4 regions of the Cytobacillus sp. SAFR-174 genome follow, and region 3 is predicted to be linked to each of the others. Evidence: riboswitches for the same ligand, from Rfam matches in the RefSeq annotation. Region 3 holds a riboswitch; each other region holds the start of a gene.
What was found. A riboswitch is a leader RNA that binds a small molecule or an ion and turns the genes downstream of it on or off. The one in region 3 is predicted to bind cyclic di-GMP.

Region 1 (3,112 bases), on a different contig from region 3:
TTTCAGAACTCATCCCCGCTTCGAATAACCACCCTAACGAGGATCCCGTTCATGCCCTGTTTTCAAATCAACGACCTTAACAGGGTTCGCCGGTGCATCAACCGTTTTGCTCGCAGGGGCCGCTTCACCGTTTTCCACCCAGTCAACTAGCAGGTCAAATGATTGATGAGCATAAGGCAGCAGTGGCTGTAGTTCCTGATCCGGATCGGTGCCCGGGTTCCAGACCAGGCTGTCAACATGGTTGCCGTTCTCGATCGTGTACATACGGTGCAAATCCTGCTTTCCGGCTTTCTTAACCAGCTTCTCATATCCCTTGGCATGGATTTCCGGGAATATCAGCGAGTCCAGTGACCCCGTGAAGGAGATCAGCGGCACATCAATATCTCCGGTATTGGCCACCGCCTTAATATTTTCCTTCACTTCCTTCGGCCGGGTCACATACTTATAATCTTCAAAAATAGGATCATAAGATCGGTCTCTCACGCCATTAACGAAGTTCAGGTAATTGCTCCATTCCGTCCGGCCGGGTGCTTCCGGATCGAAATGGTCCCGATAGATATTCAGCGAGACAAACCAGTATACCTGATCATGGTAAGCCCACAGTTTTTCAGACCCTTTTGGCAAGCCTGCTTTGTATAGCTCTTTAACCGCTTTTTGCTGTTCTTTGCCGCTTCCATACAAAGCTTCCTCCGCATGATTCACAACAGTGGTCAGGGAACTGATTAAATTTTCTTTTTTCTCCGTCCATAATACGCCTTCCCAGTCGACTCCTCCATCAAAAAGACGGGGTTCGCCGGTTTTCTCCGGATCGTCATTTTCAAGAGCATAGCGCACGACGTAGCCGCCATTGGAAATTCCCATTGCATATGTAGGAATCTTATGCTGTGCGGATACTAAATCACTCGCAGGATCAGAAGAGTCTGCCGGATCGATCAGCCCATCCGTATGTGAGCTGGCTAAGTACTGCTGTGCGGCTTTCGTAACCTGGCGGAACCGCTGATGCCATTCCGCGACACTATCATCCTCACCGGCTAGCGCATTCTTTACTTTTGCCAATGGATCAGCTGGATCAGCCTCGCCCTGGGTGCCTTTATCGATCGCTGCAAAAGCATATCCTTTTTCCAGTACATAATCGCTGAAAAGCAGATCGGTCGACGTTTCATTTCTTGTCGCGGGTATTCCCGAAACTACCAGCCGGCCATTCCAGTGGTCCGGAACCCTGATGACAAACTGGGCATCTTCAAAAATACCATTTACCTGAGTTCCTGTTACAGAAGCAGGCTTGTACATTTGGTGCCATCCGGTTCCTTCCGCTGCATTTCCCCATAGATAAGGAGCCAGGCCAATATTGCCGTAAAGGGTTGCCTGCTGATATTGCAGGGGATTCTTAGTAGTGAGCCAGTTGTTGCCGGAGCCGTCAAAGTATTGTTCTGTTACCGTGTGCGCACCAGGTATGATCGCCTGGTTTTCCACAGCTGTTTTCTCCGCAAAACTACTTTCCGGAAAAAGTAAAAAACTTAAAGCAGAGGCCAAAGATAACGCAATCAGTTTACTTTTCAGATAAATCCATCCCTTCCTCATCATCTCTTACAGTTCTATTCTACTTTTACTAATTATGGGAATCATGGGCCTTAATGATTAATTATTTGAATTTTCAGCATAAAGAAGAGCAGAGCATTCAAAATTGTGATGCCAAACCGATACTAGTACTATAGACATATAGTAGAACAAGTTGGAAGCAATGAGAATTCAAGGGAAATTTGGGCGCTTGAATGAATTCGAGCTAGTAGCGCAACCGGCCAGCACTTACAAGGAATCACTTGCTTGTAAGGATATGTTCTGACAAACTTTTTTGAAAAGAGGAAGAGCATGCTTACAACGTATCAGCCTAATCATGTTAAAAGCACACAGGTTCTTGAAAAAGAAGCTGTTTTGGCTGCAATTGAAAATTCTCTGGCGATGATTGAATTTGATGGGAACGGGAAAGTGCTCTGGGCAAATGAGAATTTTGCCAAAACCGTGAAATATCGGGCAGAAGAGATGCCAAATATGCTGCATAAGCAATTTTGTACCCCTGAGTTTGCGGCCAGTAGGGGATATCAGGAGCTTTGGAGAAATCTGCGCAATGGCAAAAGCTTTCAGGAAAAAATCCAGCGTGTGACCAAACAAGGAGACCTCATTTGGCTCGAAGCAACATACACACCCGTTTTCGGGAGTGATGGCAAGGTCGCCGGTGTCGTGAAGATTGCTACTGATATAACGGAGCGGGAAACGAATACAGCACAGGTGGCATACCAGCTTCAGGAAATGTCAGAAGCCCTTAGTGAAAAAGCAAAAGCTGGAATTGAGAGAAGTGAAGAGGCTGCTCAGGCAATAGGCAAGCTTGTTCATGAATCCAAAGGAAACCTGGAAATCCTCCATTCTCTCAAATCACAGGCACAATCCATCGGCAGCATCGTAAAAACGATCCGGGAAATAGCGGCGCAAACCAACCTGCTCGCCTTAAATGCAGCCATAGAAGCCGCGCGTGCAGGCGAGCATGGCAGAGGCTTCAACGTCGTTGCCGGAGAAGTGCGGAAGCTCGCAAACCGGGTGCAGGACTCCATTCAGGAAGTCAACGCCCATATTGAAGGAATATCAAGTGAAATCAACAAAATCAGTGACGCCACCCTGCAATCACAGTCCGGCATCTCTGAAAATCAGGTTCTTAATGAACAGGCGGTATCCGCATTTAAAGATATCGGGGAAGCAGCAAGAAAGCTGGATGAGCAGGCGAGGGGATTTAAGAGTATTTTATAGGACAACGTATAAAACGTTAGGATGGGGCGGCTTTTATAGCAGCTCTTTTTTTGTTGATAGGAAAAATGGATGGCGGCGGAGAAATTCTATAGTATGCAGCAAGTTAAATGAAAAAGAGGTATCCATATGCCATTTTATTTTGAAGGGAATGTCTATATCCGCAGTGATGAAACCGGAGAGAAGGTAATCTTTGAAGATCCGGCCGCTATAAATGAGAGTGTGGAATATATCAATAAACATAACATTAAACATGTGGGTGTGTCAGATTTTGATTTTCCCGATGTTTGTTTTTTGAATGAATGCCCGGGTATTG
Region 2 (3,112 bases), on a different contig from region 3:
CTTTGGCATGGGGGAAGGCAGCACACAGAAAACATTTGATGCTCTTTTGTATCAAGCCCTTTCTGAGGTTAAAGGCTCCCCTTATATTATTATGGAAGCTGAAAGCAAGCGGATTGGCAAGGTGGTTCAGCCGGACGAGCTGCTCGATACTAAAAAAAACGCAATCCACATTGATATGTTTGCAAGCATCGAATCCCGTGTCCAGCGTATTCTGAGGGACTATGTGGAACCATATCAAAAAGAAGGATGGTTCAAGCCGAAAGTGGATGAAAGCCTTGTGTTTATTAAAAAACGGCTGAAGGATACCGAAATCCGCGAGCAGCTGGATGAATCAGTTCAAACGGAGAACTACGAGCTATTTATTAAGCTTTTATTAGAACACTATTACGACCCGCGCTATGCTTTTAAACAGCATGATTATGAAGGCGAATTCCACCATGTGAATGCAGATGATGTGGAAGCAGCTGCACAGCAGGTTATTCAAATAATTGAGAAGCAAAATGCTCCCGTCTTATGACGAGGAGCATTACTTTTTGAGAGCGACAAAAGATATATTTTTTAAAAACTGTGATAACTAGCTATTTAAATCGGTTGACACTGTGGTATGATGATAATAATATTGAACAAAACGTTCTTAATATGGAACTCATTATGATATAATCCTATTACATACAAAATAAGGTGTGTGGTATACGATGATCGGTGATCGTGTAAAAAAACTTCGCCAGGAAAAGAAAATGTCCTTATCCGAGCTTGCAGACCAGGCCGGTGTGGCAAAATCATACTTAAGCTCACTTGAACGAAATTTGCAGACCAATCCATCGATTCAATTCCTTGAAAAAATCGCAGGTGTCCTGAATGTTCCCGTGGACCATTTGATCCATGAGCAGATCAACAAGGAAGATCTGGATTCCGAATGGATGAAAATTGTGAAAGAAGCCATGGAGTCTGGTGTTTCCAAGGAGCAATTTAGGGAGTTTTTGGATTTTAATAAGTGGAAAAGCGGACAAAAATCATAATAGCCATGAGCCTGAATACACAGGCTTATTTTTTTGGCAAAAATAAAAAGCATTTCCATTTAGAGATGCCTCTAACAGAAATACTTAGCAATATCGGATATTTAAGCTTCGATCAGAACCTCTTTGGCTCTGTTATTATGTAAAAACTCTCTAACTTCTTCCTTTTGCAGGCCTAAGTTTCTTGCTTCCATAATTAACTGCAGCCACTCTAAATCAATCTCTTCGACCTTAATATTTTGCTCTGTCAACATTCTTCCCCCCAGGATACGTATCGTATTCCAGGCAATCCAGCCATCGTAGTATTTTTCAATACCTTAGACCCGCGACTTTGCGTCCCCATCTTTCAATGAGTTTGCCTTTTTCTGCGCCTATCGGCTCAAAGAAATATTTTCCATAGATGTATTCTACTATGGGCGTATTGCTAATGGTGTCTTTTTTTGTAAATATAATTAATTATTTTAATATTAAATTAATTTATTTTTCGACAAAAGTCTCTCAAATCCCTCACTTATTTAAGTGTTCTCTGTTTAGAATAGTAAGAATGGCCGATTCTTTTCCTATAATTCTTATTAATTTCCTGCAGAGAATAGGTGTGCGAAATTTTCTTTTTCTTATAGATAATATGGGCCGGTTCCCGTGTCATCGCATCCAGAAAAGTTTCATTCGTCAAATCAGTTCCGCAAACCGGGCAAAGCCACTCTCCGGTTTCAGTGCTGCTGAAAGATGGGTTATGGCATTTAGTGCAGTTTTTTTGATACATGAGACACCGCCTGAACTATTTTATATTGATATATATTTCCTATTTGGGTTTTAATGAATGCTGTTAAGCAATTAATGAGAAAAGCCAAACAGCGTGCAGCAGGCATACGATTGAATACATAATTGAAGCTCCGGCTGCTAATAGCTTGACTTTAGATTCTGCGGAGATAACTATTGATAATATGATAAGTAAACAAGAAAGAATTATTTTAAGAGAAAGAAATAAAAAAGGGTGAAGGTCATAAAGATTACCCATTAGCGGATTGCTTTCTTCTATAACATTAAAGTGGAGTCCTAGGGCAGTAAGAAATCCGTCCAGCAGATTTAAGATGGCAAGATAATAAAGCAGCTTTTTCATGTGATCACCACTTTTTAGCTAAGGTGAGTATTTATAAATAAAAATTAAGGCCACGAAGTTTTTACTCTCCTGGCCTTCTCTATCGTTCACTTCTTATCCTTCTATAAAAAACAAGGATTAATACACTTCCTGTTCCCAATAACAATCCGCCGATCAATAGTAAGTTATAAGTATTGGTAGCTGTGTTTGGCAAAAGATTATCGGTCATTTCAGGATTTATAACAATATTGTCTTTAGAATCACCAGGTTTCGCTCCTTCGTCCGTGGTTTCATCAGAAGGTTCTTCTTCACTTGGAGGATCTCCATCTCCTGGCGGGTCTCCATCATCTGGTGGATCTCCGTCACCTGGCGGGTCTCCATCATCTGGCGGGTCTCCATCATCTGGCGGGTCTCCGTCACCTGGCGGGTCTCCATCATCTGGCGGGTCTCCGTCACCTGGCGGGTCTCCATCATCTGGCGGGTCTCCATCTCCTGGTGGATCTCCATCATCTGGCGGGTCTCCATCTCCTGGTGGGTCTCCATCATCTGGCGGGTCTCCATCATCTGGCGGGTCAGTTGGATCCGTTAATGCCTCAGCAAGAAATATGATTTCTACCTCAGCAGAAGAATCCTGAAAGTCATTTCCAAGAGTGTAAGGCATTGAAACTTGAAAGAATAACTGCTCAGAGCTGCCCTTTGCCAGCTTCCTTGGAGTAAACCCTTCAAAGTCTTTTAACTTTCCTTCAAATAGAATATCTGAATCCTTCTTAACCAAAAGATCAAGTTCTTCGAAAAGCCCTTTTACGGATTTTTTCTTTCCAATTTGCGCTGTGTATCTGAAATCCTGTTTTCCCTGGTTTAGGATGGTTATATCTCGGGGCATCCAGTCACCTGGTTTGAGGTCACCTACTTCGAAAAAGTAGCCGTTTATGTTTGTGTTGATATCTAGTTCTTTATCAGCTGCTAATGCAGTTTTTTCTCCTAAAAAGATAACAAA
Region 3 (3,112 bases):
CTAAACTGCTTATAACGCCAAAAAAGGAATTCCTATCTGGAAATTCCTTTTTTAAATAGTATACTTATTTCGAAAGGTATCGCCGCTGCTTATTCTTTATCCTGACCCCCGCCAAAAGCTTCCGGAATCATCGTAAAGCCTTCAATCACGGTATCTTCTTCCACCTCGATCATCAGGTAACGCTTGCCGTCAAAATTAATTTGTCTTACATATCTAAGATCCTGCGGGCAGATGGATATGTTGGCTGCTTTTGTGCTGATTTTGATTGATTTTGAATTGTATTTGGGCAGGACGCTGCTTGCTTTTATTTCATATTTGTCATCATCGATGATTTTTTGATAAGCGGATTGGACCTTTTCTGAATCAATGTCTTCGATGCCGCTTACCTTTAAAACATGTTCTACGTCTTTGGAATCCAGCTTCGGCGGTTCATCCTCTTCGTTTTCCACGATCATCCGGTTTATCTCTTCATATACGCTGGAAAGTGTTGATGGGCTAAGCTGATCTCCTGTGACGTCTTTAATAATTTCTTCAAAAACGATTTTATCATCCTGCGCCGTCATTGTTTCTTCCCCGTTTAACACGTCCTCAATGAACTGGTGGTCGGGCTCATGGACCTTGCCTGCAGAATACAGGACGTGATTGACATCAGCCGCGTGATCAGTGAAGCAAGGGAATAGGAACCCTGAAATGGGAGACTTGAGGTTGATAATCGGATCAACGGTAAAATGATATTTAAATTCCCTTTCAACATAATCAAAAAGCAGTTCTTTCTTCGGTTCCTGCGTGTTATTGATGCTGCAGAGAATAAAGGGATGAGAATAAACGGCATCCCGTTCACTTTCCTCGGCCTCTGGATTGCGGCGCTTCATAGGCTTTAGATACTCTCCGCGAATGAACGTAACAACAATATCTTTTTCATATTGCCGGACTCCCAGCATTTTGCCGACAATCTGAAGCATTTGTTCCGTCCAGCCCTCAGCATCATTGGTCAGCAGCCCTTGATGAAGGATGAGCTGACTGCTGTTTTCCGCATCCCTCTGAAACTTTAATTCAAAGAGCTTTTCATCCAATTGGCCGCCAAGCATCTTTTTGAAGTTGTCCATAAAGAGCTCCTGCTGATCCTGATCCAGCATTTCAAAAGGCTGGCTCTCATAATGATATATCTCGCTTGATTCCTTCATAATATAGACGTTAAAAATATCTGAGATCTTTAGTAAGTCATTATTTAACTTAAATTGTTTCCGAATCTGTGCAATGTCTTTTTTGTTCACGGTTAAAATCCACTCCTAAACTGCCCAATATGCATATTTACTAGAATAACAAAATACATCAGTTCTATAAATTATTAATCTCAGTTATTTTCGCTTTTTTGAAAAGGGACTTGTTAATTTAGAAATTAAGAACATAGAGTTGGTTTTTACCGGCCGGGGTTTGTGCTAACGATGTTCTGTGGAATGCTGCTATTTTGCTAACATAAAGATTGTTAATTGAGGCTTCTCATAAGTTGACTAAACCTATGGGAGACATTTTTATTTCTTTAATATCAAATTGTATAAAATTGGATTTGTAAATAAAAAATACAAGTATCGACAAAAAATGGCAAGTTTACTATAATGGTATAGTAAAATGTAATCGTGAAATTAGTCCTATTTAATAAAATAGAAAAAGGCAAACTTATCGAAAGGTAAGGACGCAAAGCTACGAGTCTAAAATCCTCTTGGGGTAATGACAGTCGGGTTGCCAAGGATAATAAAGACAGTTTATTTGGCTATCCCTTTTAATTTGGGGATAGTCTTTTTTTGGACACTGTCTAAATAGGCAAAAAAATATGAAGAATACAGGCAGAGGAGATCAGAGATGATAGTTGTAGATAAGAAAAAATACAAAATGGCCATTAATGAGGTTGCAAAGGAAGTTCATGTACAGGTTCATGGGTTAATGAGAGAGGAGGATGCGGAAGGTTATATGATAGATTTACAGGATACGATTAATAAGGTATCAAGGCAAAGTTATACATTTGTTGTAGATGGGACCCACCAATCACCTGTCCCATCAAAGGTGGTTCCACAGCTTGAACAGACAATGCAATTTTATTCTTCACTGGGATTTAAGGATATTCTTGTAGTAAAACCATCATCTAAAATTGCGCAGGTGCAAATCAGGAATGCACTTGAGAGAATTGAGTTCTCGGGTACATTCATTGATAAAGTGCCTCATGGCATCTGATGTTGGTGACAATGATGAAGGAATCATTATTTTACATTTGAAAGGGAGTAAAGAAGTGCAAACAACACTAGAGTTATATACATACGAAATCATAAAGAAGGATCAGCCAGAATTAATTGTGAAAGCAGCAGATTGTCTGGCTCGAACATTCATAGGGGTAGAGGTTGCAGGGAAATGGATTCAGGAGCCAATGGTAGGTCAATTGAATATAGGCTATGAGGATTTCTATCAGTTTACCAAGGATTATTTAGACTCTACGATTGAACAGGGATATTGCGCAGTTGCACTGGATGCTCATCATAATGTTGTTGGTGTACTTGCGGGAGATACAAATGCACCTGAGATAATCGGAGAAGATATATTTGAAGGTTCTTTTTATGATATGAATGTAATTCTGCGTGTTTTGGAAGATGTGGATAAACGTTTCATGGAAGATTATAAAATACAGAATGGACATGACATTATAGATGGGGAACTATTACACCTTTTTATGTTAGGCGTAATTGCTGAACATAATCGTCAAGAAATTATTCAGCAACTAGGAAATAGATTAATCGCAAAAGCATCATCCCAAGGATTAAAGGCTGTTCTAGGTGAAGCAACCAACCCGAAATCAATACGTGTAATGGAAAAATATCATAATATGAAAAAATATAAAGATACAGAAGGAAATTTTATCGTCTATAAATATCAAGAGAACCTTAAGTTGCGTGGCATTCCTGAAAATGTAGCGGATGGTACATATATCCTTATAAAAGAGCTTTAAATGTAAACACACTAAACTGAAGTTTAATTTAATTAAATAGATGTAAGGGGATTTTCAAAAATGGAAGCGATTATGCTAGGCATCATTATTATCTTAATGGGAGTATCGGTTTTTTTG
Region 4 (3,112 bases), on a different contig from region 3:
GACCCGGTAACCGGTAATACACTGGCACTCGTCAGCAGCCCGAGCTTTGACCCGAACCAGGCTTCACTCGGTTTTACCGCGGATGAATGGAAGGCGATTGAAGCAAATAAGGACATGCCCCTTCTGACACGGTTCAAGCAAACCTATGCGCCAGGTTCCGTGATGAAGCCGCTGACAGCAGCAATCGGACTGACAGAGGGAACATTAACTCTTGATGAAACCATTAATGTCAAAGGCCTGCAATGGCAGAAGGATAGTTCCTGGGGCGGCTATAAAGTCACTCGTGTCAAAGATCCGGGCGGACCGGTCAATTTTGAAAAAGCAATGATGTATTCGGATAATATCTATTTTGCCCAGCAGGCGCTTGAACTGGGAAAAGAAAAGTTTTCAGCCGGACTCAAGAAATTCGCGTTTGAAGAGGAAATTCCATACGCATTCCCGCTGGAACAATCCAAGATTGGCGGCCTGGATACAGAGATCCTGCTGGCTGATTCCGGCTATGGCCAGGGACAGGTGGAAATGAGCATTGTCCATCTTGCAGCATCCTACACACCTTTTATCAATAAAGGTTCCATGATCAAACCTGTTCTCCTGGAAGAAGATGAAAAGGGCCAGGTGCTGAAGGAAGCTATCATGAGTGAAGAAACAGCCGGCACGGTGGCAGCCGCAATGGCTAAAGTCATCCAGGACCCAAGCGGAACCGGCCGTACGGCTTATATGAAAGATTACCCGCTGGCGGGGAAGACCGGAACTGCGGAGCTGAAGAAAAGTGCGGATGAAAAAGGCCAGGAAAATGGTCTGTTTGTTGCCTACAACCCGCAGTCTCCTAAGCTGCTCATTGCGATGATGATAGAAGGCGTTGAAAACAGCGGCGGATCGAAAGTGGTCGTGGAGAAAGTGAAGAAGGTTTTTGAAGAGCATAAAGGGCGATTTTAAGAACAGAGTCTGCATCCATAGGGTGCAGGCTTTTTTAATGCCCGGCGAAACATTAGGACTGCTGTGAACCTTGAACAGTCACAGCAAATAGATGGCCTGATACCGCAAATAGCCAGCATGAACTTGCAATTAGATATCTAATCTTGCAAATAGCAGTCTTAATTTTGCAAATAGAGGAGAAAAACCTGCAAATAGAGGACAAGTTTCTTATCCGCCGGGCATATATATATATCAAAAGTAATGTTATTTTAAGATTTTATCGAAAATTGTTGAAATAAATAGCTGAAAAGTCTTATTATAATAGTAACGAAAAACAAATATTCGGCAAACTTATTGAAAAATAAGGACGCAAAGCCACGAGTCTAAGGTCATGGACTATGATAGTCGGGTTGCAGGTGTATTTGGTGCCGGAAAATTGGCCCTAAACTCATTGTAACCAAACATCAGGTCTGCCTTAATGCAGGCCTCTTTGCTGTTTGGATGTTTGCTGGTGTGCAGATAGGGAAACGAATAAATGACTGAAAAATCTAATAACAGGAGGCGGATTTTAATGGGTGTAATATTTGGAACGGTGGAATACTTTGAAAAAGAGATAAAAGCTTATCTGGCAAATAATCGCTTAAAGGAATCTAAACTTGAAAGGCTGAAGGCGATTACATCCAAACTTGAAAATGAACTGCTGTATGACTTCTCTTGTCATGAAAGACTAAGGCAGGAATGCCTGAAGAATCTTTCTGAAGCATATGGCAAAATGACACAGGGAAAGGCAGTTGCAATGTAATCAGGTTTTCTTCTAACACTCCAGGTTGATCTTCTCGAAAGCTTCTGCAGAACAGTCCCTCCCTGCATGTTTTCATATAAAAAACAGTGCATTCCCCCATCAGGAATGCACTGTTTTTAAGTTATAATCCTAAATGTCCCTTCAGCTCACCCTGGACCCGCTGCTTTTCTTCATCTGGCACTATCAGATACCAGATGTCCCCGATATACTGGCCATCACCTTCTATGGTCAGCTGCTGAATGTTATTTCTTGTGTCTTTATAATTCTTTTGAATATCCATCATTTCTTTAAAGGTAATATCAGTTTTAACGTTTTTGCCGAGCGCTGCAAAGATGTCATCAAAACGAGTCAGGGAGCTGAAGCTCGCCCCTTTGTTAATAACACCCTGGATGACCTGGCGCTGTCTTTGCTGGCGGCCAAAATCCCCATTCGGGTCATTCTTTCTCATTCGCACATAGGATAATGCTTCGCTTCCGTTAAGGTGAATGCTTCCCTCGTTAAAATGGAATTTCCCCATGTTGAAGTCTGTTTCGTTGGTTACATCAATCCCGTTGACAGCATCCACAATATCCTTAAAGCCATCCATATTCATTGTAATGTAATAATCAATCGGGATATCCAGGAAATCTTCTACTGTATTGATGGCCATCTCAACATCGCCAAAAGCATAGGCATGATTGATTTTGTCTTCCGTTCCGTGCCCGATGATGTCAGTCCGCGTATCTCTGGGAATGCTCAGCATTTTGACAGATTTCAAGTCGGGATTAACAGTCAGCACAATCATCGTATCCGATCGGCCTTTGTCTCCCTTACGCTCGTCCACTCCAAGCAGTAGGACCGAAAACGGCTCTCTATCTTTTAAGGTAATCGTTTCTTCACGCTTCTCCGATTTTTCCCGCTGAATCGGCTCCTGCATGGTATCAACAGCAGAAGTCAAAGAGTTATATACATAAAAAGCATAGGCGCCTGCACCTAATAGCAATGTGATAATAAACAGCGCGATAACAAGAGTCCACTTTTTCCGTCCCTTTTTGCCAGCCAAATGATTTCACCTCAAATTAAAAATCCTAGATCGATAATACCACAATTGTAATGAAAAAGAACTATCCTGGATGTGCCGCAGCAGAAGTGTTTTTTGTATTTATTTACCTATAGAATTTAAAGAAACCCGGGACTATAATCGAATGGAATTTATTATCAGTTCAGTTAAAAGGAGGAGAGTTATTTGAAACCTGCCAGAAAAGTGATCTCATGTCTCGCAGGAGCAGCTATCTTTTCAGCAATGCTTTTTTCAAGCGGAGCAGAACCTGTTAAAGCCGCAGCTTCATCAGTCTACGCAGAAAAGCTCGTAAGGCAATCGGAGAGTTATGCAGGGTCTCTTAAGTGGGCCATTTC

Region 1: it holds a riboswitch for cyclic di-GMP, as region 3 does, so the genes downstream of both, ACTHRG_RS04600 (methyl-accepting chemotaxis protein) here and ACTHRG_RS20270 (hypothetical protein) in region 3, are expected to answer to the same signal.
Region 2: it holds a riboswitch for cyclic di-GMP, as region 3 does, so the genes downstream of both, ACTHRG_RS16100 (anti-repressor SinI family protein) here and ACTHRG_RS20270 (hypothetical protein) in region 3, are expected to answer to the same signal.
Region 4: it holds a riboswitch for cyclic di-GMP, as region 3 does, so the genes downstream of both, ACTHRG_RS04990 (hypothetical protein) here and ACTHRG_RS20270 (hypothetical protein) in region 3, are expected to answer to the same signal.

What each region holds. Positions count from the first base shown of each region.
Region 1 covers NZ_JBQCMZ010000003.1:129,505-132,616, forward strand. The annotation lists gene ACTHRG_RS04595 (alpha/beta hydrolase) at 34-1,560, opposite strand; cyclic di-GMP riboswitch class II at 1,726-1,810, shown strand; gene ACTHRG_RS04600 (methyl-accepting chemotaxis protein) at 1,870-2,799, shown strand.
Region 2 covers NZ_JBQCMZ010000016.1:6,621-9,732, reverse strand. The annotation lists gene mnmH (tRNA 2-selenouridine(34) synthase MnmH) at 1-517, shown strand, start outside; gene ACTHRG_RS16105 (helix-turn-helix domain-containing protein) at 696-1,019, shown strand; gene ACTHRG_RS16100 (anti-repressor SinI family protein) at 1,121-1,270, opposite strand; cyclic di-GMP riboswitch class I at 1,298-1,386, opposite strand; gene ACTHRG_RS16095 (hypothetical protein) at 1,528-1,779, opposite strand; gene ACTHRG_RS16090 (DUF5658 family protein) at 1,843-2,136, opposite strand; gene ACTHRG_RS16085 (LPXTG cell wall anchor domain-containing protein) at 2,216-3,112, opposite strand, start outside.
Region 3 covers NZ_JBQCMZ010000025.1:12,918-16,029, forward strand. The annotation lists gene ACTHRG_RS20265 (DUF4317 domain-containing protein) at 90-1,274, opposite strand; cyclic di-GMP riboswitch class I at 1,661-1,748, shown strand; gene ACTHRG_RS20270 (hypothetical protein) at 1,861-2,229, shown strand; gene ACTHRG_RS20275 (hypothetical protein) at 2,219-2,995, shown strand; gene ACTHRG_RS20280 (methyl-accepting chemotaxis protein) at 3,056-3,112, shown strand, end outside.
Region 4 covers NZ_JBQCMZ010000003.1:229,631-232,742, forward strand. The annotation lists gene ACTHRG_RS04985 (penicillin-binding transpeptidase domain-containing protein) at 1-936, shown strand, start outside; cyclic di-GMP riboswitch class I at 1,250-1,333, shown strand; gene ACTHRG_RS04990 (hypothetical protein) at 1,487-1,717, shown strand; gene tagU (polyisoprenyl-teichoic acid--peptidoglycan teichoic acid transferase TagU) at 1,839-2,759, opposite strand; gene ACTHRG_RS05000 (hypothetical protein) at 2,943-3,112, shown strand, end outside.